One region of the Drancourtella sp. An12 genome, then DNA from elsewhere that is predicted to be linked to it. Evidence: riboswitches for the same ligand, from Rfam matches in the RefSeq annotation. Region 1 holds a riboswitch; the other holds the start of a gene.
The links. A riboswitch is a leader RNA that binds a small molecule or an ion and turns the genes downstream of it on or off. The one in region 1 is predicted to bind cobalamin.

Region 1 (4,477 bases):
CTCCAAATCCATAGGATTTCCTTATCATCAGATAAATAAAGCAAGGGGCGCCGATCAGGGAGACTAAAATTCCAATCGGCAGTTCCGCATAGTCCAGAATGACCCTGCAGGCCACGTCCGCCCAGATCAGAAAGACCGCTCCGGTCAATGCGCTGACCGGGATGAGCCTTTTATGGTCTGTCCCCAGACACATCCGCACTGCATGGGGAATGATCAGCCCGACAAACCCGATCATTCCTGCCGCACAGACTGCGGTTCCCACCATCAGGGAGGAAAGAATCAGATACACGATCCGCACCCGGTGGAGGTCGGTCCCAAGTGTCACCGCTGTCTCATCGCCCAAAAGCATCAGATTCAGCTTCCGGGATTGAGTCCAGAAAATCAGTGTTGCGACTATCATGACCGGAAGAACAACCGGCACATTGTCCCAGTCAGCCGTGGCAAGACTTCCCATGCTCCAGTAGGAAATCTGTGTCGTTGCTTCCCGGTTCTGGGAAATATAGATCAGAAAGTTCGCGAACGCGGAGCAGACGGTACTGACCGCCATTCCGGCCAGAATCAGTTTCCCCGCGCTCGTGCGTCCTCCGATGCCGGAAATAAAAAGCACACCAAAGGACGCTGCCAGAGCCCCGAAAAAGGCCATAATCCCCATACCCTGATCCCCGAATACGGAACCGATCCCAAGCAGAATGGATGCCGCGGCCCCAAGGTATGCCCCGGAGGAGACTCCAAGGACATACGGGTCCGCCAGGGGATTTTTGACGACTGCCTGCATGACAACGCCGCACACGGAAAGCCCCGTCCCCACTGCTGCCGCCATCAGCACTCTCGGCAGACGGATCTGCCAGACTACATCGTGGACAGCTCCCTGGCCGTAGGCAGACAGGCTCTCTGTATGAAAGACCTCATATCCAATCACACGGTACACATCCTGAAAGGACAGATCCGCATTTCCAAACAGTACCGCCGTAAAAAGTGACAGTATAAGAGCCGCAGACAGCCCCAAAATCAGAATTCCGTATGTCTTTGTTTTCATCGCTCCTCTTTTCATCATGCTCCCTCTATTCGTTCAGATCCAGATCCGGATACAGGCCCTTGGCAATGGTCTCAATCCCGTCCTGCGTCCTTGTGGCACTTGCATACATCTCACTTAACATAATCGGAACAACCCGGTCATTTTTGACGGCGCTCAGGCTCTGAAATGCTTCATCTTCCAGAATCTTATCCAGATTTTCCTGCTTCACCGTTTCCGGATCATCCCCGGTATATGGCATGTAGACGACAAAAATCACATCCGGATCTGCCGCTAAAATGTCTTCCTTTCCAACCGTGGATGCGTCCGGATTTGCAAGGCTGGCACCAAGCTGGGTCACCATGTCCCCCGCAATGCTTGCCGCGCCATAATTGGTAAAGGTATCATTCATGCTCTCTACCACCATGACAGACGGCTTTTCTTCCTGTTCTTTGACCAGCGTTTTTACGTGTTCTACGGTCTCTTTCATTTGATTTACGATCTCTTCTGCACGGTCCTGCACATCAAAAATCTTTCCAATGTTCAGGATATCGTTATATTCATTTTCCAGAGAATCTTCTTTCACCGCGGTATTCGTATTGATATAGACATTTGTTCCTTTTTGAATCCATTCATCCGGGCTTCCAAGGTTATCCTCATCAAACAGGGATACCCAGGAAAAAATCATATCCGGTTCCAGCATCGTCATTGTCTCTTTGGACGGTGTAAACTCGTCCAGATAGTCTGTTTTGGAAAATGCGGCTTTCTGATCATCCGGCACCTCATTATCAAGCCCTGCCGTCGCTACAATCCGGTCCTCCAGTCCAAGAGCAAGCAGCGTCTCCACCGATCCCTGGTAAACCGCTGCCACCTTTTCCGGCGCCTTCTCATAAGTCATCGTATACTCGGCGCCATCCCGGCCATAAGTTGTGATCGTCAGCGGATATTCGGTTTTTTTCGTACTCTCTGTGGTATCCTTGCTGTCAGACGAACCGTCATCTGCAGCCTGATTGTCCTCTTTCACCTGATCAGAGCTGATTCTGCCCTCATCCCCGCTGTTGTTTCCGTCACTGCCTCCACAGGCGGAAAGTCCCACCGTCATTGTGGCTGTCAGAAGACACGCCAGTACCTTTTTCACCATGTTCTGTTTCATGTTCTCTCCTTCTTTCTTTCGGTATATTTTCCTTTCCTGTTACAGGATCTTTGGTCTGGCCGTCAGATCCATATTCCTACTTACCGGAAGATTCGTTTTGCAGAACAAAAAAACCTGCTTTTTATAAGCAGGCATGACAAAAACATATGGACAGGCAAAGATTGCCGCCCATATTTTCAGATGTCTGCTTTACACGGAAGCTTCATCTTCTCTATCAAGCAGGTTTCCTGGCTTGCCTCTCCTTGCCTGTCCCGGCCTTCTCACGGCATTGCCGCAATGACATAAATTGGGACAGACTCCTTGCTTACAGTGACCGGATCGCCGGAGATTTCCACTCCGTTCCCTTTTAAAATGCATCCTCTTTGACAAAGGAATTCTTCACTTGATAAAGTTATTCAATTCTAACAGGAAATATTACAGTTCCCAATTTAGCATACTTTGGCGTCAATTGCAACCGCAGTTCCCACCGGACATTCTCCCTATGCTTTTTTCTAAAAGCCAGTGCAGAATCTCAGCAAACTCTTCCATGTAATAGTTGCTCCGGTCTTTCTTCCAGAACATGCAATAATTACGCAGAAACGGCTTCCCATCCTTATAAATCGGAATCCGGAGAAAGACGCGTCTTTTCCGCTCCCTCCTCTATCTTCTGATAATATGCTTCTCCATATTGCTGAAGCTGTCGGTCAAGGTAAAACTGTCCTCGATGCCTTCTGTCAGATAGATTTCTCCATCTTCCGTCATCAGAATCATGTCAAATCCCTCGTGGGATTTCCAGTATTCCTGTGCGCCTTCCAGCCCTTTTACGAACATGGAGGTGGAAAGGGCATCTCCCATTTTCCCTTCCTCCGTCACAATGGTCACAGAAGCCAGCCCGTTATCCACCGGGTATCCGGTCTTTGGATCAATGATATGCCCGTATCGTTTGCCGTCCTCTCCGGTAAAATACCGCTCATAATTTCCAGAGGTCACCACGGCGCAGTCCGATACCTCAAGCACGCCGACTTCCCCGTCTCCGTAAGGACTCCGTATGGCAAGCCGCCAGTCATTTCCATCCGGTCTGGAGCCCACGGTCTGAATATTACCGCCGATATTTAAAAGAGCCGACGTTACTCCGCTCTCTTTCACAATCTCTGCTGTCAGATCTCCCGCATAACCCTTTCCTACAGCGCCCAGATCCAGCTCCATTCCTTCCGGCAGACGGATTTCCTGCCCGTTCAGCTCCACTTTTTCGTAGCCAACCCGCTCAAGAAGCGACTGGATTTCCTCACTTCCCGGAATCCGGTTTTCATCGGTCGTAAATCCCCAGGCCGTCAACACCGGATAAATGGTAGGCTCCAGTGCTCCATCGGTCTCTTTTGCCATTTCCAGGGCAAAGCTGACAATACCGGCGGTATCCTCGCTGAGCGTCACCACATTTCTATTGCTGTGGTTGACCGCATAGATCTCGCTGTTTTCATCTGTAACAGACCACTCGGATTCCAGTGTCTGAATCTCTTTCTCCGCCTTTTCCAACGCTTCTTCGGAACCGTCTCCATATGCGGTAAATGTCATATAGGTATCCATGGCAAAAAAATCTCTCGTGGATTCCTTCTGACTGCTGCCGTCCGTATTCTGCGTCTCCTGACATGCAGTCAGAGTCAGACTGCACAGAAGCGCAAATGCTGCCATTCCTGTACGGTAGTTTCTTTCTGTCTTAAAGTTTCTCATGCCTGAACCGCCTTTTGCATTGCTTTTAAAAATTTTTTTACAAGATCTGTCGGCTCCGGAGAATACAGAATTCCATACGGAATCGTATATTTCCATTCCACCGGGATCACTTTCAGAAGCGGATGGACATCTTTCCAGTTTTCCACCGCCATCAAAATATCGTTACTGTTCTCACACTGGTTGAATATATCGAGACTGTAAATGTCAAAATCCACCACATGGATCTGCGGATGATTTTTCCAGATATCATCTCTAAGCTCATCTACATAATTGCTCCATCCACGATGCATCATCAGGAAATTTTCTCCATAAAGATCCTGAAAAGTCAGAAGATCTTTCCGGGCAAGCCTGTGATTGACTGATACCGCACAGCAGATCTGCTGCCTGGACAGTTCCAGCCCGGAGCATTGACGAAGCTTCAGCATCGTTTCATCGAAAATCCCCGCTACAATATCAATATTCTTTCCGAGGCTTTTCAGAATCTCCCTTGCATTCTCCACGCTGTTCATATAAGGAACTATCTGCAGCTTGATATCCGGGTAGTTTTTCTGGATTGTGGACCACGCCTGTACAAAAGGAGCTGCCGGAGTCATCGGTGAAGTCCC
Region 2 (4,477 bases), on a different contig from region 1:
GGATGAGCAGAGCAAACTGGTCGAAGAGATGATGGAAGAAGTATGGGAGGAAGAAAGATGAGACCGGAAAAACTGATTTTATCCGCATTCGGCCCTTATGCGTCCAGACAGGAGATTCCATTTGACAAGCTGGGAAAGCATGGACTTTATGTGATCTCCGGGGATACCGGCGCGGGGAAGACGACAATTTTTGATGCCATCACCTTTGCCCTTTACGGTGAGCCTTCCGGAAACCGAAGAAAAGCGGATATGCTGCAAAGCAAATATGCAGCAAACGGGGAGGAAACTTATGTGGAGCTGGCATTTTCGGTCGGCAGTGCAAGATATCAGATTCACCGGAATCCGGAATACCAGCGCCCGAAAAAGCGGGGCGAAGGATGGATTACCCAGAAGGCGGATGCCGTTCTGACAATGCCGGACGGAAGTGTGGTGACGGGCGCCAGAACTGTTACAGAAAAGTGCGAGGAAATTCTCGGACTGAAAAGAGAGCAGTTTACACAGATTGCCATGCTGGCTCAGGGAGAGTTCCAGAAGATGCTCTTTTCTTCCACTGAGGAAAAGAGCCGGATTTTCCGGATGCTGTTCCACACGGCGCCATATCAGGTATTTCAGGAGAAAATCAAGGAGAAAGCGGCAGGTCTGAAAAGAGCATACGAGGCGGTGGAGCAGAGTATCCGCCAGTATGCCGACGGCATCCTGATACCGGAGAAAGAGGAAGCGCTTCGGGCAAACTGGGAGGAAAGCCTGCAAAGTCCGGATAAGGAAGAATGGCTTTTGACGATTGAGAACATCCTTGAAACAATGCAGAAGGAAGAAGAACGTCTGGAAAAGGAGATCAGCCGGACGGAAGAGGAAGCACAGCAGTATGGCGAAAGGCTGAATGAGGCTGTTCAGGAGCTGAAAGCAAAGCGGGGAGAAAAACAGCAGAAAGAAGAACTGGAACAGCTGATCCGGAAAAAGGCGGTCTGCCAGGAAGCACTTCGGAAGGCGCAGGAGAATGCAAAAGATAATGAACTGGTGCAGGAGCGGATTTTGAAAGAATCCATGCAGCTGGAGACTTACCGGGAACTGGAGGAAAAGAAGAAATCCTGGGAGAAGAGACGCAAGGAGGCCAGGAATCTTTCTGACCGCCTGGCAGCTGTAATGGAAAAGCAGAGAAAGGCAAAAGAAGAAATCGAGCGGTGCCGTGCCTTGCTGTCGGAGATTCCTGATCCGGAGGAGGCATGGAAAGAACTTCTGCGGCAGAAACAGCAGACGGAAGAAAGACATCAGAATCTGAAAGAATTTCTGCTGATCTGCGGGCAGTACCAGGAGGCAAGAAAGGAGCAGGAGACTGCGCAGGAGGCCTACCTTTGCGTCCGGGAGAAGGTAGAGAAGGCACAAAAAGAGTATCAGGAGCTGGAACGGGCATTTCTGGACGGGCAGGCAGGGATCCTGGCAGCCGGATTGACAGACGGGGAACCCTGTCCGGTGTGCGGTGCCCTGCATCATCCGGATCCGGCGAAAAAGCCGGAAGAAATCCCTGATGAACAGACGTTGAAACAGAAAAAAACAGTACTTGATATGCTCATGGAAGAGGATAAGCAAAAGAGCCGGAAGGCAGGCGAGGCCAAAGGCCGCACTGAGACGGCGGCAGGCCAGCTCAGGCAGAAGGCCGCACTGCTCTGGCCGGATGAAGAACCGGCGGGTCTGAAGGAAGCGTACCAGAGAATGAAAGAGGAAGGCTGCACTTTGGAAAACCGGAGACGGGAACTGCAGCAAAAAGAAGAAAGTCTGAACAAACAGCAAAAGCAGAAGCAGGATGCGCAGAAGCGGGAAAAAGAGCTGGAACAACAGACAGAAGAACAGACAGGCATCATTCTTCATCTGGAACGGGAGACGGCCTCCATGCGGACAGAACAGGAAACAGAAGGAAAACGGATTCAGGAAATCGGGGAGAGCCTTCCGTATGATTCCTATGAAGAGGCACGCAATGTGATCCGGAAGATGGAGCTGGAAAAACAGGAAAAAGAAGAGGCTTTGGAAGCGGCAAAAGCGGCATACCAGAGCACGGAAAATGAGATCTCTGCCTGCGAAGCATCCATCCGTGTCTGGACGGAACAGCAGAAAGATCGGGAGACGCCGGAAGAGGAGAAACACCGGGAAAAAGAGGAGCTGGAACAGAAAAAACAGGAGACACTCCTGAAAAAGCAGCGTCTGCTTGCCGAAAAGGAACAGCTCCTTCCGGTGCTCAGTGCAGACAGGTCCGCCCTTGAGAAGATGAGGGCGGCCGTGAGGCAGCAGGAAGAGACAGAGAATGAATACCGGATTGCCGGCGCTCTTTCCGATACGGTCAACGGCACACTTGGAGGAAAGGAAAAAATCATGCTGGAAACCTATGTGCAGATGGCCTATTTCGACCGGATTCTTATTCGTGCAAACCGCAGGCTTCTTGTCATGACAGACGGTCAGTATGAGCTGGTCCGCAAAAAGACGGCGGACAACCGGAGAAGCCAGAGCGGCCTTGATATGGATGTGATCGATCATTACAACGGTACACAGCGCAGCATTCATACACTGTCAGGCGGGGAGTCCTTCCAGGCATCACTATCCCTGGCACTTGGGCTTTCCGATGAGATTCAGTCCATGGCCGGAGGTATCCGGATGGAAGCGATGTTTGTGGACGAGGGGTTCGGGACACTGGATGAGGAAGCGCTGGATAAGGCGGTCCGCGCCCTTGCCTCTTTAAGTGAAGGGAATAAGCTGGTGGGAATTATTTCCCATGTGGCTGAACTGAAAGACCGGATCGACAAAAAGATTCTCGTAAAGAAAGAAAAAGGCGGAGAAAGCCGGACACAGGTGGTCATCGGATAATGCCTTCCGGACTGCCGCAGGGCGGGGCTGGTTGACAGCCGTCTTGGCCAATGGTATCATAAACAGGAATCAAACAGAGAAATCATTTAAAAGTACCTTAGTTTCAGAAGGAGTAAAAGGGAATCCGGTGAGAATCCGGAACAATGCCCGTTGCTGTATGAGGGGAGCTTTCTTAAGAAAAGGCCACTGTGCGGATGCATGGGAAGGGAGAGAAAAGCGCGGATCCTTAAGTCAGAATACCTGCTTTTAGATGCTTCGGAAAGGTTACGGGATTATGACAAGTACGAGAATCAAAGAGGACGTCAAAGGGAAATAGAAACGGATATGGGAAAAGAGGCAGAGGAAAGAACTGTCTGTTTTTCCATATCCTTTTTTGGTGTCAGTCGTCGATGTCAGGCCCATATGGGAGGACAAATATGAAAAAAGCAGTTTTGACGGTGAGCTTTGGAACGAGCCACCTGGATACAATGGAAAAGACGATCGGAGCAGTAGAGAAGGCGCTTGCGGAGGCATTCCCGGACCGGACGCTGTACCGGGCGTTTACAAGCGGAATGATCTTGAAGAAACTGAAATCGGAGTTTCAGATGGAAATCTGCAACGTGGAGGAAGCCATGGAGCAGATGGCGCGGGACGGAATTGAGGATCTTCTCATCCAGCCGACCCATATCATCCACGGATTTGAATACGAAAAGATGACAGAGCAGATCGAGCCGTACCGGGAACGGTTTGAAACAATCCGCATCGGAGCACCGCTTCTTGCCACGATGGAAGATTATGAGGAGGCGGTACACCTGATTATGGAGGATGCCGGACTCAAAGAGGAAGAAACATTAGTGCTCATGGGACACGGGACGGAGCACCATACCAATGCGGCCTATCCGGCCCTCGATTATACCTTCTGGGCGAAAGGATACCGAAACGTGGTAGTCGGCACGGTAGAAGGCTTCCCGGAGATGGAGGAAGTACTGAAAAAGCTGAAAGAGCAGCAGGCCGAAAAGATTCTTCTGATGCCGTTCATGATTGTGGCGGGCGACCATGCGAAAAACGACATGGCAGGAGAGGATGCGGATTCCTGGAAATCGATTCTGACAAGAGAAGGATATGAAGTGCGCACCGTCTTAAAAGGTCTCGGAGAGATTCCGGGCATCCGGCAGATGTTTGTGCGTCACGCCAGGGAAGCAAAGGAGTGTCCGAAAGGATAAAGATGGAAAAGCAGACAGTCATCAAGGGACAAAAAGAACTGAAAAGAGGATATACGACGGGAACCTGCGCGGCGGCAGCGGCCAGGGCGGCGGCAATCATGCTGTTTTCCGGAGAGGAAATCCGGGAAGTCCGCATCACTGTCCCGGCAGGAGAGACCTTGCTTCTGGAAGTGGAGGAGATCGTGCGTCATTCCGATGTGGTGTCATGCGCGGTCCGGAAAGATGCAGGAGATGATCCGGATATTACCCACGGAATGCTCGTCTTTGCCGAAGTAAAGAAAGAGTCCGATAAACGGCAGGAACCAGATTCGGAGCCGGTGCGGATTGTGCTGGAAGGCGGGGAGGGGATCGGCCGGGTGACAAAGCCGGGGCTGGAGCAGCCGGTAGGAGCGCCTGCCATCAACAAGGTGCCAAGGAAGATG

Region 2: another riboswitch for cobalamin. It lies ahead of B5E64_RS03795 (sirohydrochlorin cobaltochelatase); the one in region 1 lies ahead of B5E64_RS16230 (ABC transporter substrate-binding protein).

Annotation. Positions count from the first base shown of each region.
Region 1 is NZ_NFLO01000026.1:15,856-20,332, forward strand. Features, by position in the region: gene B5E64_RS16225 (iron ABC transporter permease) at 1-1,036, opposite strand, end outside; gene B5E64_RS16230 (ABC transporter substrate-binding protein) at 1,062-2,165, opposite strand; cobalamin riboswitch at 2,365-2,566, opposite strand; gene B5E64_RS16235 (FAD:protein FMN transferase) at 2,805-3,872, opposite strand; gene B5E64_RS16240 (LysR family transcriptional regulator) at 3,869-4,477, opposite strand, start outside.
Region 2 is NZ_NFLO01000002.1:310,265-314,741, forward strand. Features, by position in the region: gene B5E64_RS03785 (exonuclease SbcCD subunit D) at 1-61, shown strand, start outside; gene B5E64_RS03790 (SMC family ATPase) at 58-2,853, shown strand; cobalamin riboswitch at 2,927-3,116, shown strand; gene B5E64_RS03795 (sirohydrochlorin cobaltochelatase) at 3,270-4,055, shown strand; gene cbiD (cobalt-precorrin-5B (C(1))-methyltransferase CbiD) at 4,058-4,477, shown strand, end outside.